Regions from separate parts of the Blautia sp. TM10-2 genome, predicted to be linked through region 1. Evidence: predicted binding sites of a transcription regulator. Region 1 holds the regulator's gene; each other region holds the start of a gene.
The links. Region 1 encodes HrcA, which represses chaperone genes, less so after heat shock. Its sites were predicted from a motif close to TGTTAGCACTCNNNNNNNNNGAGTGCTAACA; they were not measured.
Positions count from the first base shown of each region.

Region 1 (10,632 bases):
CGTACATATCGTTGCTTACCTGCTCGGAACGGATGATATTTCCTTTTACCGGAATGGTAACCTCAATTTTCTGTCTTTCTTTCTCTACGCTTAAGGTTACAATGACATTTGTGTCAGGCGTAAAATATTTCTCCAGTTTGCCAAGTTTTTCGTTGACCGCGGCTTTTAATCCCTCTGTCACGTCAATATTTTTTCCGCTGATGGTAATTTTCATTATGCCCAACCCCTTTGCTCTCAAATTTTACAGGTTCTTCACTTCCCCTGTAAGTAACTCTAATTATAGCAATAGTTGTCTCTATTTGCAATAGTATTTAGAAAATTCATGAATATTTTAGAGTTTTTTCTGTTACAGTTCACTTGTATCTTATTTTTGACAGATTTCATGCTCGCATGAAAATCTGTCAAGAATAAGATACAAAGGGAGCGCCTGGTTATGAGCAAAAAGGAGCTGCGCAGCAGCGGAGAGCGCTGAAAGCGCGGTTTTGCGAATGGCGCGGGTGAACGTCCGTTTCCGCTTACCGGCGGCATACTGCCAGCACGTCTTCAAACTTCATTTTGCCGCCGAACAGATCCAGTGCACTGCCAATTGTCACATCGACGTGGTTGTTTCCCAGTTTTTTGAGCAGCTCCAGGTCTTCAAAACTTCCCACGCCGCCGGCGTACGTCACCGGAAAATCTTTCATCTTCGCAAGCAGTTCCACCAGCTCCGTCTCAATGCCGGAAGCCTTTCCCTCGACATCCACGGCATGGATCAGGAACTCATCACAGTATTCTGACAGGTGATGCAGCAGTTCCTCTGTCACTTCTTCGTCCGTGAACTTCTGCCAGCGGTCCGTCACGATATAGTATTTTCCGTCCCGCTTCCGGCAGCTTAAATCCAGTGTCAGCCGCTGCTTTCCTACCGTCGTCACCAGCTTGTCCAGATTTTCATAGAACACATGGCCGTCGCGGAACACATACGAAGTCACAATCACATGGCTTGCCCCCGCTGTCAGAAACTCGCACGCATTCTCCGCATCAATGCCGCCTCCCACCTGCAGGCCGCCCGGGTACGTCGAGAGTGCCAGCAATGCCTGGCGCTTCGTCTCCTCGTAAAACTCGGTACCTTCCTTGTTCAGCAGAATCACATGGCCGCCCGTAATGCCCTGCTCTTCGTACAGCTGCGCATAGTACGACGCATCCTGCTCCGAGACAAAATTCTCGCTCGCCTGATTTCCCTGATCTTTCAGCGATCCCCCGACAATCTGTTTTACTTTTCCGTTATGAATATCAATACATGGTCGAAATCTCATTTTCCCCGTTTCCTTTCTTTTCTCTCCCCTTAAGTTTTCCACATTATATCAAAATCCGACCATTCTGTGTATAAATTCACCAAATTTTCATGGTTCTTTCATAGAAAAGAAAGAAGAACCTGCTTTTTCCACAGATTCTTCTTTCTTTTCCGGCTTGCCACCGTTCTTTATTTATCGATGTCCTCAAAGGCCTCTTTCACTTTATCCATAAAGCCTTTTTTCTTCTTCGGCTGCTCTGCAGTTTCGCCGTCGGCTGCTTTTTCTTCTGCTGCCGGGCGGTTTCCGCAGGCTTCGTCGAAGGCGCGGAGGGCCTCTTTTGCTTTCTCATTCAGTTTCGTCGGAGTCTGGACTACGAGTGTTACGTAGTGATCACCGCGCACATTGCTGTTGCGAAGGGACGGAACACCTTTTCCCTTCAGACGGATCTTCGTATCGGTCTGGGTTCCCGGTTTTACAGTGTAGAGAACGTCCCCGTCAACGGTGCTGATCTTCACATCACCGCCGAGTGCTGCCTGGGCAAACGTAATCGGTGCAGTGGAGAAGATGTTCATATCCTGTCTCTGGAAGATCGGATGACGGGTTACCTGAACCTCGACAAGCAAATCTCCTCTCGGTCCGCCGTTTACACCCGGCTCACCTTTTTCACGGATCCGGATGCTCTGTCCATCGTCGATTCCAGCCGGAATGTTGACCTGAATGCGTTTTCTGCTGGATGTATAGCCCGTGCCGTGGCATGCGGTACATTTATCGCGAATGATCTTTCCGGTTCCGTTACAATCCGGACAGGTCGTCACGTTTCTCACAGAACCGAACATGGTCTGCTGTGTGTACGTAATCTGACCAGTTCCGTTACATTTGGAGCATGTCTCCGGTGAAGTTCCTGGTTTTGCGCCGGTTCCGTGGCACGTTGTACAGGTATCCTTCAGGTTGATCTCGAGCTCTTTCTGGCATCCGAAAACAGCTTCCTCAAACGTAATGTGGACAACAGCGCGGAGGTTTGCTCCCTTCATCGGTCCATTGTTTGCTCTTCTTCTGCTTCCGCCGCCACCGAACAGGTCGCCGAAAATATCGCCGAAGATATCACCCATATCTCCGCCGCCAAAGTCGAAGCCGCCGAATCCGCCGGCTCCTGCGCCGCCACCGCCGTTTTCAAATGCAGCGTGGCCAAACTGATCGTACTGACGCCGTTTGTCCGGATCACTCAGCACGCCATAGGCTTCTGTCGCCTCTTTAAATTTTGCCTCGGCCTCTTTGTCGCCCGGGTTCATATCCGGATGATACTTTTTTGCCAGTTTACGGTATGCTTTTTTCAAGGTTGCATCGTCCGCTCCGCGGTCTACACCAAGCACCTCATAATAATCTCTTTTTTCTGCCATTTATGTTCACCTTTTTCATTTCTGTTTCGCAAAATACTGTTTCAGCATCTGTTTATGCTCAAACATATTTTACTATAACACATGTCAAAGGACAATGCCAGTACTTCCGCAAAAGCAAACGGCTGTCCTGTCCATCGACATAAATACAGGGGGCGGAATCGGATCCGTCCCCCGTAAATACCAGCCTCACAGGGCCCTTTCTGTATCTTATTTATTGTTTCAACTCACAGTCGGTATTTCACCGGGTCTGATTTGTTAAACCTCTTTGTAGTCAGCGTCTACGACATCGTCGTCATGGCCGCCTGCCGCTCCTGCATTTCCCATATCCGGGCCTGCACCTGCTGCTCCAGCACCAGCGCCTGCTGCGCCGCCCTGCTGCTCATACAGTTTTGCAAACAGTTTCTGAGCGCTTGTCATCAGTTTTTCCTGAGCTGCTTTCAGATCAGCTACCTGTGCATCGGTCATCTCTTCCGGATTGCATTTTGCAATGAGATCTTTCAGTGCGTTCAGGTCAGCTTCTACTGCTGTTTTGTCGTTTGCATCAAGCTTGTCGCCGACTTCCTCGATTGCTTTCTCGGTCTGGAATACCATGGAGTCTGCATCGTTTCTTGCGTCGATTGCTTCTTTTCGTTTCTTATCCTGAGCCTCGAACTCAGCAGCTTCTTTGACTGCTTTGTCGATCTCGCTGTCGGACATGTTAGAGCCTGCGGTGATGGTGATGTGCTGCTCTTTTCCTGTTCCCAGGTCTTTTGCAGATACATTTACGATACCGTTGGCATCGATATCAAAGGTAACCTCGATCTGCGGAACGCCTCTTCTTGCTGGCGGAATTCCATCCAGACGGAACTGGCCGAGGGATTTGTTGTCTTTCGCGAACTGACGCTCACCCTGTACAACGTTGATATCTACTGCAGTCTGGTTATCTGCTGCTGTGGAGAAGATCTGGCTCTTCTTGGTCGGGATTGTGGTGTTACGCTCGATCAGACGAGTTGCAATACCTCCCATGGTCTCGATGGACAGAGACAGTGGAGTTACATCCAGAAGAAGGATATCGCCTGCGCCGGCGTCTCCTGCAAGTTTACCACCCTGTACGGAAGCACCAAGTGCTACGCACTCATCCGGGTTCAGGCTCTTGCTCGGCTCATGTCCGGTCAGCTGTCTTACTTTATCCTGTACAGCCGGGATACGGGTAGATCCGCCTACCAGAAGGACTTTGGAAAGCTCGGATGCCTGAAGGCCTGCATCAGAAAGTGCTCTCTGTACCGGCTCTGCGGTTTTCTCTACCAGGTCGTGGGTCAGCTCATCGAATTTAGCCTTTGTCAGGTTCATATCAAGATGTTTCGGGCCATCTGCGGTTGCAGTGATGAACGGCAGGTTGATGTTGGTTGTAGTTGCGCTGGAAAGCTCTTTCTTTGCTTTCTCTGCTGCTTCTCTGATTCTCTGCAGAGCCATCTTGTCGTTGGAAAGATCTACACCTTCCTGTTTTTTGAACTCAGCGAGGATATAATCTGTTACTTTCTGGTCGAAGTCATCGCCGCCCAGACGGTTGTTTCCTGCTGTGGAAAGAACTTCGATAACACCGTCACCGATCTCGATGATGGAAACATCGAAAGTACCGCCGCCAAGGTCGTATACCATGATCTTCTGCTCTTTCTCGTTATCCAGTCCGTATGCCAGAGCTGCTGCGGTAGGCTCGTTGATGATACGTTTTACATCAAGACCTGCGATTTTACCGGCATCTTTGGTAGCCTGACGCTGTGCGTCGTTGAAGTAAGCCGGAACGGTGATAACTGCTTCTGTTACTTTCTCACCAAGGTAGTTCTCTGCATCACCTTTCAGTTTCTGAAGGATCATAGCGGAGATCTCCTGCGGAGAGTATTTCTTTCCTTCGATGTCTACTTTATAATCAGTACCCATCTCACGTTTGATGGAACGGATGGTTCTGTCTGCGTTTGTTACAGCCTGACGTTTTGCCGGCTCGCCGACCAGACGGTCACCTGTTTTTGTGAATGCTACGATAGATGGAGTTGTTCTTTCACCCTCTGCGTTTGCGATAACGGTTGGTTTTCCACCTTCCATAACGGCTACACAGCTGTTTGTTGTTCCTAAGTCAATACCAATAATTTTGCCCATTGTTGTTTCCTCCTCAATGAATTATGCTAAAAAATGGTTTAATTTCTATTTATTTATCTTCAAGGCTTAGTTAGCCACCTTGACCATACTGTGACGGACTACGGAACCTTTGTACATGTAGCCCTTCAGGAACTCTTCTACGACGATGTTCTCGCCGGCTTCCTCATCCTCCACATGCATCACTGCGTTGTGCAGGTTCGGATCGAATTCCTTTCCAACGGCCTCGATCACGGTTACACCGAGTTCATCGAGTGCTGTGGTAAACTGTTTGTATACTTTATTCATGCCGTCTGCGAACGGATCTTCCTCCGGGTTTTCCACCGTTGCAAGTCCGCGCTCGAAGCTGTCAACAACCGGAAGAATCTTCTCGATGATGTCTTTTGCTCCAATGGCATACATATTTGCTTTTTCTTTTTCGGTGCGTTTGCGGAAGTTATCGAACTCTGCCATCTGACGGGTCAGGCGGTCAGTCAGCTCTTCGATTTTCTCATCTTTTTTATCTTTTTTCTTTTTGAAGAACTTTCGTTCTTTGCCATCCTCAGCAGTTTCTTCTGCAGCTTCCGCTTCTTTTGCCTCTGCTGCTTTCTTTGCTTCTTCCTGCTCCGCAGCCGGTTCGGTTTCCGGCAGATCGGTCTCTGCTCCGGTTTCTTTTTCCATCTCGCGTGTAGGTTCTTCCATGGTTTCCTCTTTCTTTCTATTTTCTTCGCTCACTGATCATTCCACCTTTCTACTCACCTGTGTCCGGCTTTTTGAAGACGGCGTCCAGTTGAACTTTTAATGTTTTCAGGTTATCTACCACATTTTCGTAATCCATCCGCTTTGGTCCCACGATACCGATTGTTCCGCGCATACCGTTTCCCATATCGTATGTGGTGGTGACCACGCTGCAGTCCCGTAAGGGTTCCATCGAAGATTCATTTCCGATGTATACCTGAATACCGGTATTTTCCTCTCCGTCCTGCTCCTCGGCAGCTCCTTTGATCATATCGACCAGTTTCTGCCGTTCCTCGAATGTGGAGATCAGCTGGCTGGCTTTGCTGCTGTCGGAAAGCTCAGGGTACTTGAAAATGTTGGTTGCGCCGCTGGTGTACACCGGCACATCTTCTTCGCTGACTGCGATGGCTTCCGCTACGGTATCGACCACTTTGCTGATGATGCCGGAGTGGATGCCTGCCTGCTCTTTCATCTTCTTAATCATGCCAAGATTGATTTCTTCAATGGTCAGGCCATTGAGCTGTGTGTTCAGAAGCAGGTTCAGCTTTAATATCTGTTCATCGTTGATGGTCTCGTCGAGGTCGATCATCTGGTTTTTCACCAGGTTGCCTTCTACGACGATGACGGCCAGGAGCTGCTCTTCATTGACTTTTGAGAGCTGGATGAATTTCACTTTATTTCTGTGATATTCCGGTCCTGTAATCAACGTTGCATAGTTGGTAGATGAAGCGAGGACTTTGACAACCTGCTGCAGAACTTTTTCCATTCGGTCTGTTTTTTCAATGACCATGTTTTTGATGTCTGCAACTTCCTGTTCTTTTTCCCGCATCAGCTCATCTACATAGAGGCGGTAGCCTTTATCGGAAGGAATGCGTCCTGCGGAAGTGTGGGGCTGTAAGATGTAACCCATCTCTTCCAGATCGGACATTTCATTCCGGATTGTGGCGGAGCTTAAATTCAAATCCGTGTATTTGGAAATCGTTCTTGAGCCGACCGGCTCACCCGTTTCCAGATACGTCTGGATGATCGCTTTTAATATTTTTCTTTTTCTTTCATCCAATTCTGTATCCACTAAGATAAGCTCCTTCCTGTTGTATAGTCCTGTTAGCACTCGTTTCAGTGGAGTGCTAACATCTATGCTCTTAAGATAGCACTCTGCCTTTTGTTTGTCAACACCTTTTCCCGGTTTTTCTATGAAGAAATTGTGAAAAAAGTATAAACCGTTTTCTTTCTGAAAAGGAATCTGACTTTTCTTTTTTATTGCATTCTACTGTTTCAAAGGCGCTATAGCCGTATGGTAGGATTCTGCCATTTCGATACGACCATTTAGTAGCATTTTCTCAGAGGTGATGAATCATGAAATATCAGAGACTGGAGGATCTGCGCACGGACCACGATCTGACGATCCGCCAGGTTGCCGACTATCTCGGCTGCAACCGCGATGTGTATACCCGATATGAAAAAGGCGTCCGGCAGCTGCCGATCTCCATTGCCATCCGTCTGGCGGAGCTGTATCAGGTCAGTCTGGATTATCTGGTCGGCATCAGCGATGAGAAGCGGCCGTATGGATCCTGACTTTTCAGTGTCTCCGCCGCAGCAAAAGCAGGAGGACAGTTTTTCTTTTCCCTGTTCTCCTTGTTTTGCTTTTTCGTTTACAGATTCTGCAGATATTCCATCATCCGCGTTTCGCTGAGTTTCCATCCGTCCGGCTCCCCGCAGAGATACAGCGTAAAATGCCCGCACGGGACTCCGTTTTCCAGGTGGATGCCGGTATACAGTTCTACAATGAGGAGTTCTTCTGCTTTTTCTTCATATATATTAGTGATCTGATAGATACGCTCTCCCTTTTCGTCCACCGGCCATTCTTTCTTCAGCACATCCCTCAGACGGCTCTCCTGCCCCTGCGCTTCGCATTCTTCCTCCCGGCTGATCATTTTTTCAAACGCTTCCGGCGTCTCCATCCGTTCCACTATATTCTGGACAAAATCTTCTATTTCTATTCTTTCTGCTTTTCCCATTCGTTCCCCCATTTCTGCCGTACATATTTTTCTGTTTTCTGCACAGGCTGTCTTCCCCCGCCGTTTCTCTCTCCCGCCCCATTCTCCAATTTGCGACCATATGATCTGATTTAACTTTGTCCATCCAACCGTTTGGTAGTATGGGTTTGAATCTGAAAGGATGGTACAACGTATGAAATACCAGAGAATTGAAGATATGCGGATCGATCAGGATCTCACCATCAAAGAGATTTCTGCCCTGCTCGAATGCAACCGCGACGTCTATTCCCGCTACGAAAAAGGAATCCGCGACATCCCGATCGACTATGTGATCCGGCTTGCACGGTTCTATGACTGCTCGGTCGACTATCTGCTGAGTGTTTCCAGTAAAAAGAGAAAATTCGGCGATTAATTTTTTTATTGTTGTCTTTTTTATTTTTGTGTTTTTCGTTTTGATACGACCGTTTGGTCGTATTTTATATTATAATGGTATTCTTATTTTGCGTCAATTCTGAACAAGAAGGAATCAAAATCGGACGCAAAAAAGCGTGCCGGAAAGTTTTCTGTCGCTTTTCCGGCACGCTTTTTTTCATGCTCTTTTCTTCTTTTTTATTTCTCATTTTTTATTCTTCCATGTCATCCAGGCTCTTCTTCAGTGTGATCATTTTGTCACGCAGCTCGGCGGCCATTTCGAAGTTGAGTTCGGCGGCAGCGGCTTTCATCTGTTTCTGTACCTGGCCGATCAGTTTTTCCAGTTCTTCGCGGCTCATGGACTCCGGGTCTTTTTCCATCTTTTCTTCTGTCTTTGCCACTTCTTTCGAAATGCTGATGAGATCGCGGACGGCTTTTTTGATGGTGGTCGGAGTGATGCCGTGTTCTTTGTTGTAGGCTTCCTGCAGGGCACGGCGGCGCTTCGTCTCGTCGATCGCGAGGCGCATGGAATCGGTCATCACATCGGCGTACATGATAACATGGCCCTCGCTGTTTCGCGCGGCACGGCCGATGGTCTGGATCAGGGAGGTTTCGGAACGCAGGAAACCTTCTTTATCGGCATCCAGGATCGCCACGAGTGTGATTTCCGGGATGTCGAGACCCTCACGCAGAAGGTTGATGCCGACGAGCACATCGAAGACATCGAGACGCATATCACGGATGATCTCGGTCCGTTCCAGGGTGTCGATATCGGAGTGCAGGTAGCGCACGCGGATGCCGGCCTCTTTCATATAGTCGGTCAGATCCTCTGCCATACGCTTCGTCAGCGTCGTCACGAGAACTTTGTTGTGTTTTTCAGTTTCTTTCTTTACTTCCGAAATCAGATCGTCGATCTGTCCCTCCACCGGGCGCACCTCGACATCCGGGTCGAGAAGGCCGGTCGGGCGGATGATCTGTTCGGCGCGCAGCAGCTCGTGGTCTGCCTCGTAGTCGCCCGGCGTGGCAGATACGAAGAGGATCTGATCGATCCGGTCCTCGAACTCGCCGAAGTTCAACGGACGGTTGTCTTTTGCGGACGGCAGACGGAATCCATAGTCCACCAGCGTCGATTTCCGCGACTGGTCGCCGGCATACATGCTGCGGATCTGCGGAACAGTCTTATGCGACTCATCCACGATGATGAGGAAATCATCTCCGAAATAGTCCATCAGTGTGTAGGGCGGCTCGCCTGGCTTTAATCCGGAGAGGTAACGCGAATAGTTTTCGATGCCGGAACAGATGCCGGTTTCTTTGAGCATCTCAATATCGAAATTGGTCCGCTCCTCGATGCGCTGGGCCTCGATCAGTTTTCCCTCGTGCTTGAAGAACTTCACCTGCTCTTCCATATCCTTTTCAATCTCGCCTGTTGCTTTCAGGATCGTGTCCATCGGCACAACGTAGTGGGAGGCCGGAAAGATTGCGATATGGTTCAGTTCACATAAGATTTCACCCGTCAGCGTATCGATCTGCACCAGACGGTCAATCTCATCCCCGAAGAACTCGACGCGCACCGCCTTGTCCGTCTCTTCCGCCGGAAAAATCTCCAATACATCACCGCGCACGCGGAACGTACCGCGGTGGAAATCCATATCATTCCGGTCATACTGAATATCAATCAACTGCCGGATCACATCGTCCCGGTCCTTTTCCATTCCCGGGCGGAGCGAAATAATCATCTCCATGTAGTCCTTCGGGCTTCCGATTCCATAGATACACGAAACACTGGAAACCACAATGACATCGTTCCGCTCACTCAGTGCAGAAGTCGCGGAAAGCCGCAGCTTATCAATCTCATCGTTCCGCGCAGAGTCCTTCGCAATATACGTATCCGAAGACGGCACGTAAGCCTCCGGCTGGTAGTAGTCGTAGTAGGAGACAAAATATTCTACTGCATTCTCAGGGAAGAATTCCTTAAACTCACCGTACAGCTGTGCTGCAAGTGTTTTATTGTGCGCTATGATCAAGGTTGGCTTATTTAACTGTGCAATAACATTTGCCATGGTAAAGGTCTTGCCGGAACCTGTAACGCCCAGCAAAGTCTCGCATTGATTGCCTTCTTGAAAGCCTTTGACCAGTTTTTCGATTGCCTGGGGCTGGTCGCCTGTAGGCTGGTATTCGGAGTGTAATTTGAATATTTGTTGTGAATTCTGCAAAAAAGCACCTCCTGGTTTTTATATCAAAAAAGTTCGTCTATCAGTCAGAAATTCGTCGAAGCACATTCTCTGATTTTAGCCGAATATGCCTCTCGACGAATTCTGTTCACCACCCGATATTTTATAGACTGATAAAAAGTAGTAAAACTAACGTGGACGAATTAACACTCAAATGTAAGAGATATTATATCATGGAAATTTAAAATTGTATATATGATGCGAACATTAGTTCTTCAAAAATTCATTTACATTTATCATTGTATCCAGAACAATTTCCGTATCCAGCTCCTTCTTTTCCGGTAATACTTCTTCCATATAAGAAAGCAATTCCGGCGGAATCTCCTCAGCTATAATATTTCCATTGTGGTATGTGGAGCATCCGTTGCGCTTATTAGAATAATATACTTTTACATAAAATATCCCTCAGGGCTTCAAACCCTGAGGGGCATCCTCGTTCATTTCAATTTTCCTTTTGTTTTTCAAGCTGTTCCATACA
Region 1 covers NZ_QUJZ01000019.1:72,148-82,779, forward strand. The annotation lists gene hpf (ribosome hibernation-promoting factor, HPF/YfiA family) at 1-214, opposite strand, end outside; gene hisA (phosphoribosylformimino-5-aminoimidazole carboxamide ribotide isomerase) at 516-1,292, opposite strand; gene dnaJ (molecular chaperone DnaJ) at 1,460-2,668, opposite strand; gene dnaK (molecular chaperone DnaK) at 2,924-4,801, opposite strand; gene grpE (nucleotide exchange factor GrpE) at 4,868-5,479, opposite strand; gene hrcA (heat-inducible transcriptional repressor HrcA) at 5,529-6,587, opposite strand; gene DXD92_RS17010 (helix-turn-helix domain-containing protein) at 6,872-7,090, shown strand; gene DXD92_RS17015 (hypothetical protein) at 7,168-7,533, opposite strand; gene DXD92_RS17020 (helix-turn-helix domain-containing protein) at 7,706-7,924, shown strand; gene uvrB (excinuclease ABC subunit UvrB) at 8,136-10,136, opposite strand; partial or broken gene DXD92_RS17030 (HEPN domain-containing protein) at 10,597-10,632, opposite strand, start outside.

Region 2 (10,632 bases), on a different contig from region 1:
GTCAGCAGATAGCTCAAGTATTTTGCACCGTCATTATAATTCTGATAATCGATATCGAAAACAGCAAGGAATACAATGACGACTGCAATGGAAATCAGCAGCGGATTGAAAATCGGAAGCCCAAATTTTTTCTTTAACAGCATGCCGAGCTCATACGCCAGAAGGCTGATGACAACGCCGAAAAATGCAGATTCACAGAGCATATTTGTCATTTTGCGTCCCCTCCTTTGTGTTTCTTTTCCAGCCGGATGACCGCCTGTGTCACGCGTCCGGACACAATCATAACGACGATGGTGCTGACGAGCGTAATCACGAGAACCGGAACGAGAACGGCTTTTAATTCACCCCAGGATTCCATCAGGCCGACGCCCGCCGGAATGAACATGACCGGCATGATCTCAATCATAAACTTGCCTGCGTCCTCGACGGTATCAAGTTTTAATGCCCCCGTCATCAGAAGCGCCAGCATCAGCACAAGGCCGTAGATACTTGCCGGAATCGGAAGCGGCAGCACGGCGTGCAGGATTTCTCCGACGAACGAAACCGCCATAATTACAAGGAACTGTCTTAATAATTTCACTTTTTCTGTTGTCCTTTCTCCCCATAACCCACATAACATCACTCCTTCTCAATGTCACGACCCCGATTATACTACCCGCGTAAAAGAATTTCAACCGTAAATGTTACTGCAATTTTGGCTATTTTTGCCAAAAAAAGCAAAAAAATGCCCGCCAATCAAACGAAAAAGTGAAATCGGTGGGCATTTTAACATAATTTTTTGAGTTGATCCGATACGGAACTTTTTAAGCATTGCTTTCGGCATTTTTCCGATCCGGCAGAACGAAGATAAAGATCAGCGAACTGACAAGCAGCATGCCCGGATAGAAGAGGTTTGCCATGATTTCAAAGGCGGAGAGCTCATATCCCAGTTCATGCACCGCGGAAATCGCCACGAGCATCTGCGCGCCGTACGGCAGGATGCCCTGTGAGATGCAGGAGAAGGTATCGAGGAGCGATGCCGTTTTCCGTGGGGTGATGCCGTAGTCCTCGGACATCTGCTTTGCGATCGGGTTTGCCATGACGATCGCGACGGTGTTGTTTGCGGTCGCAATGTCGAGCAGCGCGACGAGAATGCCGACACCGAGCTGGCCGCCCTTTTTTCCGCGGAAGATTTTGTGAATGGCACGAAGCAGGACAGTAAAGCCGCCGTTTTCCCGGATCAGCGCGCACATCGCAGCGACGAGAATCGCAACCATACATGTCTCAAACATACCCGAAGTGCCGCTTCCCATGCTGGAGAGCATATCCAAGAGCGTCGTCTGTCCCGTACCGAGCATGATAACGGCACCGGAAGCAATACCGATAAGGAGTACGACAAACACCTGAATGCCCGCGATGCCGCCGATCAGCACGAGCAGGTACGGAACCATCTGCAGCAGATGGTATTCGTGGACGATCGGTGTGCCCGGCGCCTGTCGGAAGGAGATTACAAGGATCAGCGCCAGCGCGGCAAGAGCAGCCGGGAGAGCGATCCAGAAGTTTTCGCGGAACTTGTCTTTCATCTCGCAGCCCTGTCCGTTGCAGGCGGCGATTGTCGTGTCGGAGATGAAGGAGAGGTTGTCGCCGAACATGGATCCGCCCATGACGGAGGCGACGCAGAGCGCCAGCGAAAAGCCGGAGGTCTCGGCAACAGCAGCGGCGATCGGCACGAGAAGCGTGATCGTTCCGACGGAGGTTCCCATGGCCGTGGAGACGAAGCAGGCAACGACAAAGAGCACAGCGACGGCATACTTTGCCGGAATCCAGGAGAGCATGAAATAGGCAACGCTCTCTGCACTGCTCCTTCCGACAACGCCGACAAACGTGCCTGCGGCGAGGAAGATCAGCAGCATTGTGATGATGTTTTTGTCCCCGATGCCCTGTCCCATGAGGGCGAGCTTTTCTTCAAACGGGACACTGCGGTTCTGCAGACAGGCGACGAGGATCGCTGTCAGAAACGAGACGACGATGGGGATGTTGTAGAAGCCCATCGGAATTTTTAAAATATACTCGGAATAAATGCCGAACCCCAGATAAAACACCAGAAAAACGGCGATCGGGAGCAGGGCGGATGGCTTTCCTTTTTTCATAGAAATAAATACCAGACCTTTCGTGTGATTTTCCTTATTTTTTAATAGGGCGAATAGAATTATTCTATCATCTGGATCAGAAATCGTAAAGTAAAAAAGCAGGAAAAAACACGCCGGACATCTGGTAAATTCCAGAAATCCGGCGTGTTTTATAAGAGGTGCGTTTTGCTGTGCCTGTGCTTTATTATTTTGCGAGGAGCATCATAATCTGATTACTTCTGCTTACGAATTTTGTCATCTCGTCCGGAGAGAGCGGTTTGTGGCTGATCATTGCCAGATCATACAGCTGCTCGCAGAACAGGGATGTGTTGCCGTTCTCGCCATTCTTCAGAATGTACTGAACGAGCGGATGTTTTGCATTCAGGATCAGGGTTTCCTGTCCGCCGAACATGGACGGATCCATGCCGGTCATGCCGTACATCTTCATCATATCCTGCATCCGGCGGCTCTCCTCGGAAAGCGTTACCATGGAGGATACATTTTCGTCTTTCAGGTTCTCAACTTTGACGGTCAGATCTTTCTTGTCGAGGACTTTGCGGAAGAGATCGGTCAGAGTATTTGTAGCGTCGGTCAGATCCTCACCGGACTCGTCTTTCATATCGTTGGTCAGATCTGCATCGATGCGCTGGAAAGTTACATGCTCGTTGTAACGCTCTGCATGGGTGATGAAAGCGGAGTCGATGTTGTGTTTCAGGATGACAGCATCCATGCCCTGACTGCGGAACATGTTGATGTACTGGCTCTGCTGAACTTCGTCGGTGACGTAGTAAACAGTCGTTTTTTCCGGCTCTTTCTTCTCGTCAGCGTTTTCCGTATTTTCGGTATTCTCCGTAGTTTCAGCCTTCTCTTCGATGTTCTCTGCAGGAGCTTCTTCTTTCTTATTCTCGTTGATGCAGTCCTCAAGAGTCAGATATTTTCCGTCGATGTTCTTGAACAGAATATAGTCCATCATCTTCTTGGAGAATTTCTCGTCCTTGATGCATCCGTATTTGATGAATGGGTTGATATCATCCCAGTATTTCTCGTAATTCTCACGGTCGGTTTTGCACATGCCGGAGAGCTTGTCAGCGAATTTCTTGGAGATGTACTCGGAGATCTTCTTGACAAATCCGTCGTTCTGCAGTGCGCTTCGGGATACGTTCAGCGGCAGATCCGGGCAGTCGATGACGCCTTTTAAGAGCATCAGGTATTCCGGAATGACTTCTTTGATGTTGTCGGCAATAAATACCTGGTTGTTGTACAGCTTGATGGTTCCCTCGATGGAATCGTACTCGGTGTTGATACGCGGGAAGTAGAGGATACCTTTGAGGTTGAACGGATAGTCCATGTTCAGGTGGATCCAGAACAGCGGCTCGCGGTAGTCGTTGAAGACTTTGCGGTAGAATTCTTTATAATCCTCATCGCTGCACTCGTTTGGATGTTTGGTCCACAGCGGGTGGATATCACTGATGGAAACCGGGCGTTTGTTGATTTTTACTTTCTCTTTGGCCGGGGAAACTTCAACCTGCTCTTTCGTTCCGTCTTCTTTTTCTTTCTCTTCGTATTTTGCGTCCTCGTGGATGTGCTCTACGACAACGTCGTCATCTTTTAATTCGCTTTCATCGATGGTCTCGTATTCCTGCGGCGCATTTGCTTTGGACAGGAAAATTTCAACCGGCATGAAGGAGCAGTATTTTTCCAGAACTTCGCGGACACGGTATTCGTTTGCGAATTCCAGGCAGTCCTCGTTCAGGAACAGAGTGATTTCGGTACCAACAGTTGTCTTGCTGCCCTCGGACATATCGTACTCGGTGCTTCCGTCACAGGTCCAGTGTACCGGGGTGGATCCTTCTTTATAGGAAAGAGAATCGATGTGAACTTCATCTGCTACCATGAAAGCAGAGTAGAAACCAAGACCGAAGTGGCCGATCATCTGATCTGAATTCGTTTTGTCTTTGTATTTCTCCAGAAATTCGGTAGCGCCGGAGAAGGCGATCTGGGTAATATATTCTTCGACTTCGTCTGCGGTCATACCGATACCGTTATCGATGAATTTTAAGGTTTTCTCATCCGGGTTTACAATCACCTGAATGGCTGCTTTGTAGTCATCCGGCAGAGTATATTCGCCCATGCCGTCGAGTTTTTTCAGTTTGGTGATGGCATCGCAGCCGTTGGAAACGAGCTCGCGGACGAAGATATCGTGGTCGGAATACATCCATTTTTTGATAATCGGGAAAATATTGTCGCTGTTGATTGAAAGATTTCCATGTTTCGCACTCATGAGAAACACACTCCTTTTCTTATAAAAATATTTTGATCCAGCAAAGCGGGAATATCATGCTTTTTTAGATGTCTGCAGCTTTTTTACTGCTCTGATAGTTATAGTAATACTGGCACAGGGAAAAGTCAAGGGGAAATTAGCACTCGAGAAAAAAGAGTGCTAACAGAACGACGGAAAGTATTGAATTTACTGGTATTACGGTACTTTCTAAACTTTTTGTAAAGTCTGATCAAAAGGGCTGCGCAGTTGTTTCTGGAGAATGGATATGCTACAATGAAAAAGCATAGAAGCGTTTCGAACAGAAAGATTCCGAGGGTACATAAAAGAAAAATGGAGGAAATACATGACAAATGCGACAAAGGCGGCGCTGGAAGCGTCATTAAAAAAGCTGCTTTTGAAAAAGCCGCTGGACAAAATTACGATCAACGATCTGACGACAGACTGCGGCATCAGCCGGATGGCGTTTTATTATCATTTTAAGGATATCTACGATCTTGTCGAATGGTCGTGCCTGGAGGATGCGACGCAGGCGCTGCAGGGGAAGAAAACGTATGAGACATGGCAGGAAGGCCTGCAGCAGATTTTTGAGGCAGTGCTCGAGAATAAACCATTTATTATGAATGTCTATCACTCTGTAAGCCGGGAGCAGATCGAAACATATCTCTTTCATCTGACGCACGATCTGCTGTACGGTGTCGTGCAGGAAAAAGCAAAGGGAACCGGCATCTCCGAGGCGGATCAGAGTTTTATCGCAGATTTCTATAAGTATAGCTTTACCGGTGTCATGCTCGACTGGATCAAAGACGGAATGAAAGTGGATTACCATATGATTGCGGAAAAAATGCACCGCACGATGGAAGGAAATGTCGTCAATTCCATCCGAAATTTTGAAAAAAGAAATAAAATATAGTTACACTTTACAAAACAGGGCGGATGATAAAAATTTAATCATCCGCCCTGTTTTGTAAATGGAAAAGCGGGGAAAAATGAAGTAAGATTCAAATTGTCAACAGACAATGGCAACACAAATAGAAACTTGTAAAACAAAGAAAGCAGCATAACCTATACGAACCGGAAATTCGAAAAAACATTCCGGCAGTCGTATTTAGAAAAGAAAGGATGAACGTCTATGTCAAAAAAAGGATTAAAATTCGGAATCGCATCAGCAGCAGTCATCGGAGCTGGAGCAGCAGTGCTGCGGGCAAAAAACAAGAGTGAAGCAAAAAAAGCAGCGGAGACAACCACTGTAACATCAGAACCAAAGAATGATTACCGCAACACCGAGCGCGGAAAAGATAAGAAAAACAGCAAAGGCATTTATTACACCAACGGAAACTACGAAGCCTTCGCAAGACCGGAAAAACCGGAAGGCGTCGATGAGAAGAGCGCATACCTCGTAGGAAGCGGCCTCGCGGCCCTCGCAGCAGCGTGCTTCCTTGTAAGAGACGGCCAGATGAAAGGCGATCACATCCACATTCTGGAAGCCATGGACATCGCCGGCGGTGCCTGCGACGGTATCTACGATCCGACCCGCGGCTACATCATGAGAGGCGGCCGTGAGATGGAAAACCACTTCGAGTGCCTGTGGGATCTGTTCCACAGCATCCCGTCAATTGAGACACCTGGTGTATCCGTTCTTGATGAGTATTACTGGCTGAACAAAAAAGACCCGAACTACTCCCTGTGCCGTGCAACGAAAAACCGCGGCGAGGATGCCCATACCGACGGAAAGTTCAACCTGAGCCAGAAAGGCTGCATGGAGATCATGAAACTCTTCATGACAAGAGACGAGGATCTGTACGACAAGACGATCGAGGATGTTTTCGATGATGAAGTCTTCAATTCCACCTTCTGGCTGTACTGGAGAACGATGTTCGCATTTGAAAACTGGCATAGTGCACTGGAGATGAAGCTGTACTTCCAGCGGTTCATTCACCACATCGGCGGACTGCCGGACTTCTCCGCACTGAAATTCACGAAGTACAACCAGTATGAATCCCTGATTCTTCCGATGAAGAAATACCTCGAGGATGCCGGCGTAGACTTCCAGTTCAATACCGAAGTAACCAACGTTATCTTTGAAATCAACGATGGAAAGAAAGTAGCAAAAGCCATTGAGTGCAAGGTAAACGGCGTCGAGAAAGGCATCGTTCTCACCGAGAATGACCTCGTCTTCGTTACCAACGGAAGCTGCACCGAAGGCACGATCTACGGCGATCAGAACCATGCACCGAACGGTGATGCAGAGGTCCGCACGAGCGGCTGCTGGAGCCTGTGGAAAAACATTGCAAAACAGGATCCGTCCTTTGGACATCCGGAGAAATTCTGCTCCGATATTGCAAAGACAAACTGGGAATCCGCAACAATTACCACTCTCGACAATAAGATCATTCCGTATATCACCAATATCTGCAAACGTGATCCGAGAACCGGAAAGGTTGTTACCGGCGGTATCGTAAGCTGCCAGGATTCCAAGTGGCTTTTAAGCTGGACCATCAACCGTCAGGGACAGTTCAAAGAGCAGGATAAAGATAAGGTATGCGTATGGGTTTACAGCCTGTTCACCGACGTACCTGGCGACTATGTGAAGAAACCGATGAAAGAGTGCACTGGTAAAGAGATCACCGAAGAGTGGCTGTACCACCTCGGCGTGCCGGTTGACCAGATTCCGGAGCTGGCAGAGAACAGCGCTGTCTGCGTACCGACCATGATGCCGTATATCACCGCATTCTTTATGCCACGAAGAAAGGGCGACCGCCCGGATGTCATCCCGGATGGCTGCGTCAACTTCGCATTCCTCGGACAGTTCGCTGAGACACCAAGAGATACCATCTTCACGACAGAGTATTCCGTTCGTACCGCAATGGAAGCTGTTTACGGACTCCTCGGCGTAGACCGCGGCGTGCCGGAAGTATGGGGCAGCGTTTACGATATCCGCGATCTGCTGGACAGCTCCGTGAAACTGATGGATGGAAAATCTCCGCTGGAAATCGAGCTTCCTGGACCGCTCAACCTGCTGAAAAAACCTCTGCTGAAACTGGTAGATGGAAATGTAGTTGGAGATCTCTTAAAAGAGCATGGAATTATCAAAGAGGATATGGTGAAATAAGAAATAGAAAATAAGTAAGAAATGCAATAAGACCTGCGCTTTCAAACGGCGCAGGTCTTATTGCGTTGCTATGTATGCTCTCAAACAATTAAGCAGATTTCTTCGTGAAAAACAGCGCGGCACAGACGGCGGCGATGCCTCCAGCGAGCTTTGCAACGAGAAGCGGCACGACAAAATCAGGATCGGTGCCGAACGTAAATCCCATATGTGCGGCGATGGTCGATGCGGCGGAGACGAGGAAAGCTGCGTTTACAATCTTTCCGCGCTCGTCCATTTTTTCCATCATTGTGATCGCCGGAACAGGGCTGACAATGCCCATCAGAAGGCCGGCGGCACTGCTGTCGTTCATGCCGGTTTTTCTTCCAATAAAAGAGAGCGGCTTTTTGAGCACCCGCTGTAAAAGCTCCGCCGTCGGAAGGCTGCCGAGCAGTACAATGCCGATGGACGAGACGACCGCCATCGCGTCCTCCAGCGGCGCAAGGTCCGGGAGCAGCGAAAAGCCGGTCATATAGCAGAACGCGCCCGCGATGAGGCCGATCGTCGTCAGAAGCCGGATCACATCTGCAAATACCGTGAACGCGCGCACGGTCTGCTCCGGAAAACGCCAGATGCCGAACATCAGCAGAAAGCAGAAGAGGAGCACCGGGAGCGACTGAAGTACGATCTGCAGAAAAGAGAGTTCTGAGAGCAGTCCGCCGACGATCATCGTGACGGGAAGCGTGCCCGTGCCGATCAGCATGCCGCGGGAGAAAAAGAGGCGGTCGCCGCTTTTCAGCATTCCCATGCCGACCGGAATCGTAAAGGTGATGGTACAGCCAAGCGTCGCCGCAATCACAAGTCCTGCGTAGCGCACCATCTCCTGCGATGCCGAAAGCTCTCCGGCGAGCTGGTAGCCGCCCATGTCAATGGCGAGAATGCCGGCGAGAAGTCCCGCATCCAGCCCCAAAAAGTTCCAGATGGGAACGAGGGCGAAACGGAGAAAGCGGGAGAGCAGCGGGGTGAGGCAGATGATGCCCGACATGGAAAGTGCCGTCGGTCCAAGCAGCGTAAAGCCCTCCTCAAACCGTTTTCCAAGTCCGAAGCGATTGCCAGCGATCCGGTCGACACCGCCGAGTACCGCGCCGACTGCCATGATCCACATAATAATCTGATTCATAAAAAGAGAACCTTTCTAAATAAGTATTTTGTCTTTATATCTGTTCTTCAAATGCAATTTCATTTTTCAGCAGAAACTGGCGGACTTCCTCATCGAAGACGCGGTCGAGCGACTTGTCCATCGTAAAGATTTTGAGGGAAGTTCCGGTGGTAAGTAAGAGTTTTCCGTCCTTATACTGAAAATTCAGAAAGCATCCAAACACGTTCTCTATTTCCAGCGGCAGCGCATGGTCCGCGATCATTTTTTCGCACGCCGCCTGCGGAAGCTGAAACACAAATTTGAACTGCAGGGGTGTCCGTTTTCCTTTGATGACGGAATAGCAGAACGATTTCACATCTTTCCAGAGAAGCCGCGTCCGCCCTTTTTCTTTTAAGAGCTGCGCGTCATCGGGATCGAAAAAGTCCGTGTGAAGACTGCCGTCGATGGAGAACGTCGTAAACGTTGTGATCGACGCCTCGGAGACGGGAAAGCGGTCAAATGTCTCGAGACGGAGCAGAGTGTTCATAAAATTCTTTAACTGTGTAATCTGCAGGATAATCATCCGTAGTTAAAACCAGCCTTTCTTTTTAAAATACCAAATTTCAACAGCAACAATGAGAATACAGACGCCGATCAGGATGAAGTACGCATACGGGGCAGAAAGCTCAGGCATATGCGTAAAATTCATGCCGTACCAGCCGGCGATCAGGGAAAGCGGGAAAAAGATCGTCGAGACGACCGTCAGAATCCGCATCGTATCGTTCTGACGCAGGTCGATCTGCGCCTGCTGCATCTCGCGGATCTGCAGGGCGTACTCCCGCAGCATCTGGGTGTGGTCGTACAAACGGTCCACGCGGTTTCCAAGGCGCGAAAACTGACGGGCGCATTCCGGGGGAAGAAAGTGATTTTCGTCCTCGGAGAGTATTTCGCACATGTCGAGAAGCTGCTGGTAATAGGCATGGAACACGAGCAGCTCCCGACGAATCGTGATCAGGGTCCGCTGCAGCTCTTTTGGCAGAGTGTCGAGAAGAGACTCCTCGATTGTCGCGAGGCGCTTCTCAAAATTCTGCAGATAGAGCATATCCTCCTGGATCAGCGATTCCAGAAACGAGAAAAACAGGTGGAAGACATCGGAAGTATCGAGCGGTTCTTCCGGGAAGAGGAGGCTCTGCAAAGCCGGAAGTGTCTGTTCGTCGGCTGCCAGAATAAGCTGCCCCCGGTCGAGATAAAACGCAAGCGAGAATGCAAGGTGAAGCGGATGCGTCTTGTCCGGGACGGCAAGCGATCCGACCAGGCAGTCAGGCAGCAGCTCTGCGCGGCAGTATTCGATGCGCTCCGGCTGCAGACTGCGCCGGAAAAGAGAAAATCCGGGCAGCGCCGCGCAGGCTTTGGAAGCTTCCGAAAACGAAAGCAGGGAAAGCCGGACCGAATCCGAAAAAGTCCATTCCATACGTACCACCTCCTGAAAATAAGCAATGGAAAAATATCCATAAACAAAAAAGCCGTATGACCGTAGTATACCGCAAAAAGGGGAGTGCGACAAGAAAAGGAAAAAACTTTTAACGGAAAAACTTTTATTGGGAAAAAACTTTTTGCAATGGAGCACTAAGTGTGTTATGATAAAATGTAGTTATCAAAACTACATGACAAAATATCAAAAAATTCACTGTGTCGAATTCGTCCCTAGTTCAGGAAGGTTTGAAAAAGAGCGGTGATTGGAAATACGAAACATCCGCAGTGAGAAAAAGCGGAATCAAGTTTGGAGGGACAAAATATATGAGTTTTCACATTGTTGCAGACAGCTGCTGTGAACTGACAGCAGATATGAAAAAAAGAGGAAATATTGAAATTGCACCGCTGACCCTGGAAGTCGGCGGAGAATCCATTCTGGATGACGAGACATTCGACCAGAAATATTTTTTAAAGAGAGTAGCGGAATGTCCGGAGTGCCCGAAATCCGCCTGCCCGTCGCCGGATTATTTCCGGAAATCTTTTCTGA
Region 2 covers NZ_QUJZ01000005.1:42,256-52,887, forward strand. The annotation lists gene DXD92_RS06050 (LrgB family protein) at 1-212, opposite strand, end outside; gene DXD92_RS06055 (CidA/LrgA family protein) at 209-580, opposite strand; gene DXD92_RS06060 (Na+/H+ antiporter NhaC family protein) at 804-2,282, opposite strand; gene htpG (molecular chaperone HtpG) at 2,314-4,389, opposite strand; gene DXD92_RS06070 (TetR-like C-terminal domain-containing protein) at 4,733-5,299, shown strand; gene DXD92_RS06075 (oleate hydratase) at 5,519-7,498, shown strand; gene DXD92_RS06080 (ethanolamine utilization protein EutH) at 7,587-8,654, opposite strand; gene DXD92_RS06085 (DUF5721 family protein) at 8,689-9,195, opposite strand; gene DXD92_RS06090 (magnesium transporter CorA family protein) at 9,202-10,083, opposite strand; gene DXD92_RS06095 (DegV family protein) at 10,410-10,632, shown strand, end outside.
Region 2: a site for HrcA is predicted at 4,524-4,554, ahead of htpG (molecular chaperone HtpG). Genes of this name have one in related genera too.

Region 3 (10,632 bases), on a different contig from region 1:
TCTGCTGATGCTGGGGCCGCCGGGCAGCGGAAAATCCATGATCGCAAGGCGGATTCCGACGATCATGCCTCCGATGTCTGAGGAGGAGCAGATGGAAGTAACGCGGATCTACAGCATCGCCGGAATGCTTGCCAAAGGAGAGGGTGTCCGCCGGGAGCGGCCCTTCCGTGCTCCGCATCACACGATGTCGCCGCAGGCTCTTGCAGGCGGCGGAAAACAGCCGTCCCCGGGCGAAATTACGCTGGCACACCGCGGCGTTCTCTTCCTTGATGAACTCCCGGAGATGACGCGCGCAACCATTGAGATCCTGCGCCAGCCGCTCGAGGAGCACCGGATTGTGATTTCCCGTGTCAGCGGAAACTATGTGTTTCCGGCGTCATTTCTGATGGTGGCGGCAATGAACCCCTGCCCCTGCGGCTTTTACCCCGACTTATCGCGCTGTACCTGCGCACCCGGCGACATCAGCCGGTATCTCTCGAGAGTCAGCCAGCCGTTCCTCGACCGCATGGATCTCTGCGTGCAGGTGGAAGCACTTTCCTACGAGGATCTGCACGGCGAGGAGCGGTGCGAATCCTCGGCCAAGATGCGGGAAAAAGCGACGGCAGCGGCGGAAATTCAGGCGGCGCGCTACCGGCAGGAGTCGATTCATTTCAATAGCGAACTGAAAGCAGGCCAGATCGAGAAATACTGTATCCTGGAAAAGGCAGCGGAAGAGCTTTTAGAGGATGCCTTCCGCCGCCTGCGCCTCAGCGCGCGTTCCTACCACGGAATTATCCGCACCGCGCGGACAATTGCGGATCTGGACGGGGCGGTCAAAATCGGCGTGCCGCATATCAGCGAGGCGATCTGCTTTCGGAGCGCCGACAAAAGTATATGGAGGATCTGACATATGGCGATGGAAATCTTTACAGTCGGCCGCGGGCAGGAGGGCTATCCGGAGCGGCTTATGCCGTTCGCGGACATGCCGTCCCGCCTTTTTGTGCGGGGCGCGCTGCCGGCGGATGAGCAGAAAACAGCGGCGATTGTGGGCGCGCGGATATGTACGGCGTACGGAAAGAGCCAGGCGGCCTTTTTCGCGCAGGTGCTGGCGGCAAACGGCGTGGCGGTGATCAGCGGACTGGCGTGCGGAATCGACGCGGCGGCGCACGAGGGGGCACTGCGCGGAAAGGGAAAGACGTTTGCCGTGCTTGGCTGCGGCGTGGATATCTGCTATCCGAAACAGAATTACCCGCTGATGCGGCGGATGCTGGAAAACGGAGGCGGTGTCTTAAGCGAATTTCCGCCGGGCGCAGAGCCGCTTCCGTGGCATTTCCCGATCCGCAACCGCGTGATCAGTGCGCTGGCAGATGTCGTTCTGGTAATTGAGGCAAAAGAGAAGAGCGGCTCGCTCATTACGGCGGACTACGCGCTGGAGCAGGGAAAAACGGTATTTGCCCTGCCCGGACGGACAACGGATGCGACAAGCCGCGGCTGCAACCGCCTGATTGCGCAGGGAGCGGAAATTGCGATTTCACCCGAAACGATTCTCGAGGAGCTGGGCGTGAAAAAGGCCGGGACAAAAAGAGCCGCACCGCGTCCGCGCTATGGAAAAGAGGCGGAAATGGTTCTGAAAACACTCGCGGCAGAACCGCAGAATCTTGCACAGCTTGCCGGCAGCACCGGAATCCCGCTGCAGGAGCTGACCGGCATTCTGCTGGCACTCGAAATTGACGGCGTTATTGCGGAAAATCCGCCGGGCGTGTACATGGCGTTATCGTAAAAGGGACGAGGAAAAGAAAGGTTTTGTGATATTCCGCCCAGTGTACAATTATAATAGAAGAAAAAGAAAAAAGGGGGCTCTTCTGCGCCGCGTGCATGTCTGAAAAAGGAAAAAGAAAAGAAAAAAATCAGGAAAAATCGTTAAAAAATAGAAAAAATCCTGTTATTTTGTCGGGAAACATCGAAAAATGGTACATTTTAAAAATGGAAAACACTTGCAAGAAAAAACTTTTTGGTGTATAGTCAGTGGAAGTTACGACTAATTTAGGAATTATTCTGGAATTTGTAATGATGCAGAACTATGCGATATGAAAAACGCAATATAGATCTGGACAGTTATAAAAATATGTATTCAGGAGGCATCAGAGGTGGCAAAATATCTTGTAATAGTGGAATCACCGGCAAAAGTCAAGACGGTGAAAAAGTATCTCGGGGCAAATTACGAAGTTGCAGCATCTATGGGCCATGTGCGCGATCTGCCGAAAAGCCGGCTTGGAATTGATGTAGAACATGACTTTGAACCAAAATATATCACCATCCGCGGAAAAGGAGAGCTTCTGGCATCTCTTCGAAAAGCCGCAAAAAAAGCAGATAAAGTTTATCTCGCAACTGACCCTGACCGCGAGGGAGAGGCAATTTCCTGGCATCTGTCGATTGCGCTGAATCTCGATGAGAACAAGATGCGCCGCATCACCTTCAACGAGATCACAAAATCAGCAGTCAAAGCGTCGATCAAACAGGCACGCGACATCGATATGAACCTGGTGGACGAGCAGCAGGCGCGCCGCTGCCTCGACCGTATGGTAGGTTATGAAATCAGCCCATTGTTATGGAAGAAAATCAAACGCGGACTTTCCGCCGGCCGTGTGCAGTCCGTTGCACTGCGCATCATCGGCGACCGCGAGGATGAGATCAATGCGTTCATTCCGAAAGAATACTGGACACTGGAAGCAGATCTGAAAATTCCAGGCGAGAAGAAACCGCTCGTTGCAAAATTCCACGGCAAAGGCAGTGAAAAGATGGTGATCGAGACGAAAGAGCAGCTCGATGAAATCTTAAAGGGACTGGAAAATGAGACCTTTACCGTATCCGAAGTGAAAAAAGGAGAGCGTTCCAAGAAAGCGCCGCTTCCGTTCACCACGAGTACCCTGCAGCAGGAAGCATCGAAGGTGCTGAATTTCTCCACACAGAAGACGATGCGTCTGGCGCAGCAGCTCTACGAGGGCGTGGAAGTAAAAGGAAAGGGAACGATCGCTCTGATTTCCTATCTGCGTACCGATTCTACACGAATCAGCGAGGAGGCCGATGCGGCAGCACGTTCCTTTATCCAGGAGCAGTACGGCACAAAATATACCGCAAGCGGGGACACGACGGAGAATAAAAACAGCAAGGCACAGGATGCGCACGAGGCCATCCGTCCGACCGATGTGACGAATACACCGGTAATGGTAAAAGAATCCCTGCCAAGAGATCTGTTCCGCCTGTATCAGCTGATCTGGAAACGCTTTGTGGCAAGCCGCATGCAGCCGGCCGTCTATGAGACAATTTCCGCACGGATCAATGCAGGAGAGTATCTCTTTACAGCAGCTTCCTCCCGTCTGGCATTTGATGGTTTCATGTCCGTTTACACCGATCCGGATGAGGAAAAGAAAGAGAAAAACGCCGCTGTCCGGAGCCTGGAGGCAGGAACGGAGCTGGCACTGGAAAAGATGGATCCGCAGCAGCACTTCACACAGCCGCCGGCACACTACACCGAGGCTTCCCTTGTCAAAACACTCGAGGAACTCGGCATCGGCCGTCCAAGTACGTACGCGCCGACCATCACAACGATCATCAACCGCCGTTACGTGGCAAAGGAGAACAAGAACCTTTACATGACAGAGCTCGGCGAGGTGGTCAACAACATGATGAAAGAGGCATTCCCGAGCATCGTGGATGTCAACTTTACGGCAACGATGGAAGCTCTGCTCGACAGGGTTGGAGATGGAAGTGTTCCGTGGAAGACAGTAGTCGAGAACTTCTGGCCGGATCTCTATGAGGCGGTCACAGAGGCAGAAAAGAACCTCGAAGAAGTTAAGGTAGAGGATGAGGTGACGGATGTCATCTGCGAGAACTGCGGCCGCAACATGGTGGTCAAATACGGCCCGCACGGAAAATTCCTCGCCTGCCCGGGATTCCCGGACTGCAAGAACACGAAGCCGTATCTGGAAAAGATCGGTGTTCCGTGTCCGAAGTGCGGAAAAGAAGTGATCCTGCGCAAGACGAAAAAAGGACGGAAATATTATGGATGCGAAAACAATCCGGAATGCGATTTCATGTCCTGGCAGAAACCGTCTGCCAAGAAATGCCCGCAGTGCGGCGGCTATATGCTGGAAAAAGGCAATAAGCTGGTCTGCGCGGACGAGCAGTGCGGCTATGTAGAAGCACGCGAAAAGAAAGACGAAGACTGAGAATGACAAAGCGGTCTGTACTGGTGAAAAACTGGTGCAGGCCGTTTTTTTTGCTTATCGAGGCGGAAAAACAGGAAGATCCGAAAAAATTTAGCATGAATTTTTATAAAATTTATAGTTTTCTGAAAAATATATTGATTTCCGGAAAACTACATGATAGAATGAGCTTAGTTTTAAGGGTTGTCTGAAAAAGGCATCAGTGTGCATTTTTTTCGGCGGATACGCCAAAAAAATGCAGAAAATAAAGAAAGGAGAAGAACATGAGCGTACAACTGCTGGATAAAACCAGAAAAATCAACAAACTGCTTCATAACAATCACTCCACGAAGGTCGTGTTCAACGATATCTGTGAAGTCCTGATGGAAACGTTAAGTTCCAATATCCTGGTGATCAGTAAAAAAGGAAAAGTGCTGGGCATCAGCCTTTGCCCGGGCGTGGAAGAAATTACGGAGCTGATCGAGGATAAGGTGGGCGGTTATGTCGATGCCGCATTAAACGAGCGTCTCCTCGGCGTACTCTCCACAAAAGAGAACGTCAATTTACAGACCCTCGGCTTTGAGCGGCCTGGTGTAGAGCGCTACACCGCAATTATCTGCCCGATCGAGATCGCCGGAGAACGCCTTGGTACCGTATTTATGTACCGCTGCACCCCGCAGTACGATATCGACGATATCATCGTCAGTGAGTACGGCACAACCGTTGTCGGACTGGAAATGATGCGTTCCGTCAACGAGGAAAATGTGGAGGAAAACCGCAAGGTTCAGGTGGTTAAATCCGCATTCAACACGTTGTCCTTCTCCGAACTGGAAGCCATCATCCATATCTTTGATGAACTGAACGGGGATGAGGGCATTCTGGTTGCAAGCAAAATTGCAGACCGCGTCGGCATCACAAGATCCGTCATCGTAAATGCCCTCCGCAAATTCGAGAGCGCAGGCGTCATCGAGTCCCGTTCCAGCGGTATGAAGGGAACGTATATCAAGGTATTAAATGATTATATCTTTGATGAACTCGACGAGATCAAAGCAAGAAAGAACCTGAAAGGAAAGGGCGATGCCCATCCGGACGAGGCGAAAAAATAAAAAAGTGGAATGTAGAAAAGAATCGGAGCCGTTTAAGAATGGCGCCGTTTCTTTTTGTGCAAAAAAGCATTCGGGGAGCGGAAAAAAATGGTATCATTCCCGTTTTTAGGAATAAACTATAATTAGATTCTAAAGAGAGTATAAAATATGAAAAAGTTGCCAAAATAAGAAAAAACGAGAAAATAAGAGAAATTAAGAGCTATCACGAGAAAAAAAAAGAGAATTACAAAATTCATGCATTTGCGAAATGAGGTGGAAAACACTATAGTAAGAACCATCAAGTAGCACTCGAATGAACTGAGTGCTAATAAATAAAACTGAATGAAATCTTGAAGGAGGAAACATAAATGAAGTTAGTACCTTTAGGTGACAGAGTTGTATTAAAAGAGTTAAAAGCAGAGGAAACCACAAAATCCGGTATCGTACTTCCGGGACAGGCACAGGAGAAACCGCAGCAGGCTGAGGTTATCGCAGTAGGACCTGGAAAAGTAGAAGACGGCAAAGAAGTAAAAATGGAAGTTGCAGTCGGAGATCAGGTAATCTATTCCAAATATGCAGGAACCAACGTCAAACTGGAAGACGAAGAGTACATCATCGTAAAACAGGATGACATTCTGGCAGTTGTAAAATAAAGAATAATCAAGTAAAAATCAGGAGGCATGACAATCATGGCAAAAGAGATTAAATATGGAGCAGAGGCAAGAAACGCTCTTCAGAATGGTGTAAACCAGCTTGCAGATACCGTACGTGTAACCCTTGGACCGAAAGGAAGAAACGTTGTTCTGGACAAACAGTACGGCGCTCCGCTCATCACAAACGATGGTGTTACGATTGCAAAAGAGATCGAGCTGGCAGACGGCTTTGAAAACATGGGCGCACAGCTCATCAAAGAAGTTGCTGCAAAGACCAACGACGTAGCAGGTGATGGTACCACAACCGCAACCGTTCTGGCACAGGCTATGGTAAACGAAGGAATGAAAAACCTGGCAGCAGGTGCGAACCCGATCGTTCTTCGTAAGGGAATGAAGAAAGCAACCGATAAAGCTGTTCAGATCCTTGCAGAGATGAGCCAGCCGGTAGCAGGCAAAGAGCAGATTGCAAAAGTTGCAGCTGTTTCTTCCGGAAGCGAAGAAGTAGGCCAGATGGTAGCTGATGCTATGGAAAAAGTTTCCAAAGACGGCGTTATCACCATCGAGGAGTCTAAGACCATGCAGAACGAGCTGGAGCTGGTAGAAGGTATGCAGTTCGACCGTGGATATATCTCCGCTTACATGTGCACCGATATGGAGAAAATGGAAGCCGTTCTCGACAATCCATATATCCTGATTACCGATAAGAAACTGTCCAACATTCAGGAAGTTCTTCCGCTGCTGGAGCAGATCGTACAGAGCGGCGCAAGACTGCTGATCATCGCTGAGGATGTAGAGGGCGAGGCTCTCCAGACACTCGTGATCAACAAACTGCGCGGAACCTTCAACGTAGTAGCTGTCAAAGCACCGGGATACGGCGACAGAAGAAAAGCAATGCTCGAGGATATCGCAATCCTGACCGGCGGCCAGGTGATCTCCGAGGAAGTTGGTCTGGAATTAAAAGACGCTACTCTGGAAATGCTCGGACGTGCAAAATCTGTTAAAGTTCAGAAAGAGAACACCGTTATCGTTGACGGTGCCGGCGCAAAAGATGCCATCGCAGCAAGAATCGGCCAGATCAGATCCCAGATCGAGGAGACCACTTCTGAGTTCGATAAAGAGAAACTGCAGGAGAGACTGGCAAAAATGGCAGGCGGCGTAGCTGTTATCCGTGTAGGTGCAGCAACCGAGACCGAGATGAAAGAAGAAAAACTCCGTATGGAGGATGCTTTAAATGCAACGAGAGCAGCCGTAGAAGAGGGTATCATCGCAGGCGGCGGTTCTGCATACATCCATGTAACAACACAGCTTGCAGAGCTGATTGACAGCTTGGACGGCGACGAGAAGATCGGTGCAAGAATCGTACAGAAAGCACTTGAGGCTCCTCTGTTCCACATCGTAACAAACGCAGGTCTGGAAGGCGCTGTTGTTATCAACAAAGTAAAAGAGTCCAAAGTAGGTGTTGGATTTGATGCATACAACGAAGAGTATGTAGACATGATCCAGGCTGGTATCCTTGATCCGGTTAAGGTTACCAGAAGCGCACTGCAGAACGCTACCAGCGTTTCCGCAACCCTTCTGACCACCGAGTCCGTAGTTTCCACCATCAAAGAGCCGGCTCCGGCTATGCCGGCAGGCGCAGACGGCGGAATGGGAATGATGTAATTTCCGGGATAAAAATGTCTGGTAAAACAAAATAAGAAAACCGGCTGGCAAAGACCGTAGCGGAACATGGGTTCCGAAGTCCTGTCTTTGCCGGCCGATTTTTTAGTGGAAAGTTTTTCTTCCATTTCGCATGGCCCTGAATCGTTACAAAAAATTTCAGAAAGTTTTCATGCTTTCGCCGGGCGGCGTATATGGACGCTTCCGGCGTTTTATGCTATACTGATTTGTAGGATGTTGGGGGAAATACAACAAAGGAGAAGAAACACACATGGCAAGTCGTTATGAATCCGACATGACAAGGAAGGAGAAGATGCAGCTCGAAAAAGAGAAGCTGTCGAAAATGAATTTTAAAGAGAAACTGGCCTATATCTGGGAATACTACAAGGCTGTCATTTTCGGCATCATCGCTGTTATCTTCATCATCGGCACGATTGTGAATATCCATGAAAATGCGAAGTATTATGACCTCGTGAGCATTGCCGTAGTGGATTACGCAGGACTGCAGGATGTAAGTCCGATCGAGGAGGACCTAAAAGAAGCGCTCGGAACCGGAGATAAGTACGAAAAGGTAAGCATCGATACAAGCTACAGCTTCGGTGAAAACCTGGAAAACGCGGATTACAACACGCTGATGAAATTCACAGCCGTGATTGCCGCACAGAGCATGGATGTTCTGATCTGTTCACAGGCCGTGTACGACAACTACAGCAAAGACGATTATTTTCTGGATCTGTCCACACTGTTTGACGAAGCGACGTGTGAGAAGTACGGGATAAAGGCGGGAGATACCTGCCTCGACATTTCCAAATTGAAAAAGTACCAGGATATGGGCCTTACGTACTATGAGCCGTGTTATCTGACCGTGTTGGTCAATACAAAGAACGCGGACAATGCAGCAAAACTGATCGAATATCTTGAGGAGGATGGAGTAAATGAGTGATCTGTACACAGAAGTGCTGGTGAAAAAACAGCAGACAGGAAAAGACAAGGCGATCAAAGGAGTTCTGATCTTCTTTACCGTTCTTTTTGCAGCCGCAGGAATTATGATGAATCCGCTGATTCTGCTTCTTGCGCTGGTACTTGGAATCGTAGACTATATTTTTATCCCGAAGCTTTCGGTAGAGTTTGAGTATCTGTACGTCAACGGCGAGCTCGATATCGACCGTATCTATTCGCAGTCAAGAAGAAAAAGAGCCGCAAGCTATGAGCTTTCCAACATGGAAATCCTGGCTCCGTACCAGTCCCATCAGCTTGATTCCTACAAAAACAACCAGAGTATCAAACGTTACAACTATTCCTCCGGAATCGAAGGACAGGGTCACAAACCGTATGCATTTGTTATTTCAAAAGACAACACAATGCAGATGGTCATCTTCGAGCCGGATGAGGTGATGTTAAAGGATATCCGCAACCGCGCACCAAGAAAAGTATTTATGGATTGACAGCGTTTTCGTTTTTTGTTAAACTAGGTGATAAATCAAAAAGACTTAAGAAGAAAGGAAGATAAGAAAATGGGTACAATTATTGGTGATGGTATTACCTTCGATGATGTGCTTCTGGTTCCGCAGTATTCTGAAGTAACCCCAAACATGGTAGATCTGACTACGCATCTGACCAAGAAGATCAAGCTGAACATCCCGATGATGAGCGCCGGCATGGATACGGTTACAGAACACCGTATGGCAATTGCCATGGCACGTCAGGGAGGAATCGGTATTATTCACAAGAATATGTCGATTGAGCAGCAGGCAGAAGAAGTAGATAAAGTAAAACGTTCTGAGAACGGTGTTATCACCGATCCGTTTTATCTGTCTCCGGAGCACACTCTGGAAGATGCCAATAATCTGATGGCAAAATTCCGTATTTCCGGTGTCCCGATTACCGAGAACGGAAAACTGGTTGGTATTATTACAAACCGTGATCTGAAGTTTGAAACTGATTTCACCAAGAAAATCAAAGAGTCCATGACCAGCGAAAACCTGATCACTGCAAAAGTAGGCGTTACGCTGGACGAGGCAAAAGCAATCCTTGCAAAATCCAGAAAAGAAAAACTTCCGATTGTCGATGACGATTTCAACCTCAAAGGTCTGATCACTATCAAAGATATCGAGAAAACCATCAAGTACCCATTGTCCGCCAAGGATGAGCAGGGACGTCTGCTCTGCGGTGCCGCAGTCGGCATCACGGCAAACGTGCTCGATCGTGTCGATGCGCTGGTAAAAGCACACGTAGACGTGATCGTCATCGACTCCGCTCACGGACATTCCGCAAATATCTTCAAAACACTTCGCCTCATCAAAGAGCATTATCCGGATCTGCAGGTAATCGCCGGAAACGTGGCAACCGCAGAGGCAACAAGAGACCTGATCGCAGCCGGAGCAGACGCTGTTAAAGTCGGTATCGGACCTGGTTCTATCTGTACGACCCGTGTCGTTGCAGGTATCGGTGTACCGCAGGTCACAGCCGTTATGGACTGCTATGAGGAAGCAAAGAAGACCGGAACTCCGATCATCGCCGACGGCGGTATCAAGTACTCCGGAGACATGACAAAAGCTATCGCAGCCGGTGCCAATGTCTGCATGATGGGAAGCATCTTCGCAGGATGCGATGAGAGCCCGGGAGATTTCGAACTGTTCCAGGGAAGAAAATACAAAGTATACCGTGGAATGGGATCCATCGCAGCCATGGAGAACGGAAGCAAAGACCGTTACTTCCAGACCGGCGCCAAGAAACTGGTTCCGGAAGGTGTGGAAGGCCGTGTAGCATACAAAGGCCTCGTAGAGGATACTGTATTCCAGCTGATCGGCGGACTTCGTTCCGGTATGGGCTACTGCGGAGCGAAAGATGTTGAGACCTTAAAGGAGACCGGAAAATTTGTGAAGATTTCCGCAGCATCCTTAAAAGAGTCCCATCCGCATGATATCCACATCACCAAAGAGGCTCCGAACTACAGCGTGGACGATAAATAAGAATAAAAAGTCGCAAAAGGCAGAAGGGGGAAAGGGCAGAAACTTTTCAGCTTCTGCCTTTTCAAATGAGGGGGCGCTT
Region 3 covers NZ_QUJZ01000002.1:47,843-58,474, forward strand. The annotation lists gene DXD92_RS02265 (YifB family Mg chelatase-like AAA ATPase) at 1-886, shown strand, start outside; gene dprA (DNA-processing protein DprA) at 890-1,759, shown strand; gene topA (type I DNA topoisomerase) at 2,127-4,208, shown strand; gene codY (GTP-sensing pleiotropic transcriptional regulator CodY) at 4,469-5,290, shown strand; gene groES (co-chaperone GroES) at 5,638-5,922, shown strand; gene groL (chaperonin GroEL) at 5,959-7,584, shown strand; gene DXD92_RS02300 (hypothetical protein) at 7,853-8,524, shown strand; gene DXD92_RS02305 (DUF6106 family protein) at 8,517-9,026, shown strand; gene guaB (IMP dehydrogenase) at 9,096-10,553, shown strand.
Region 3: a site for HrcA is predicted at 5,570-5,600, ahead of groES (co-chaperone GroES). Genes of this name have one in related genera too.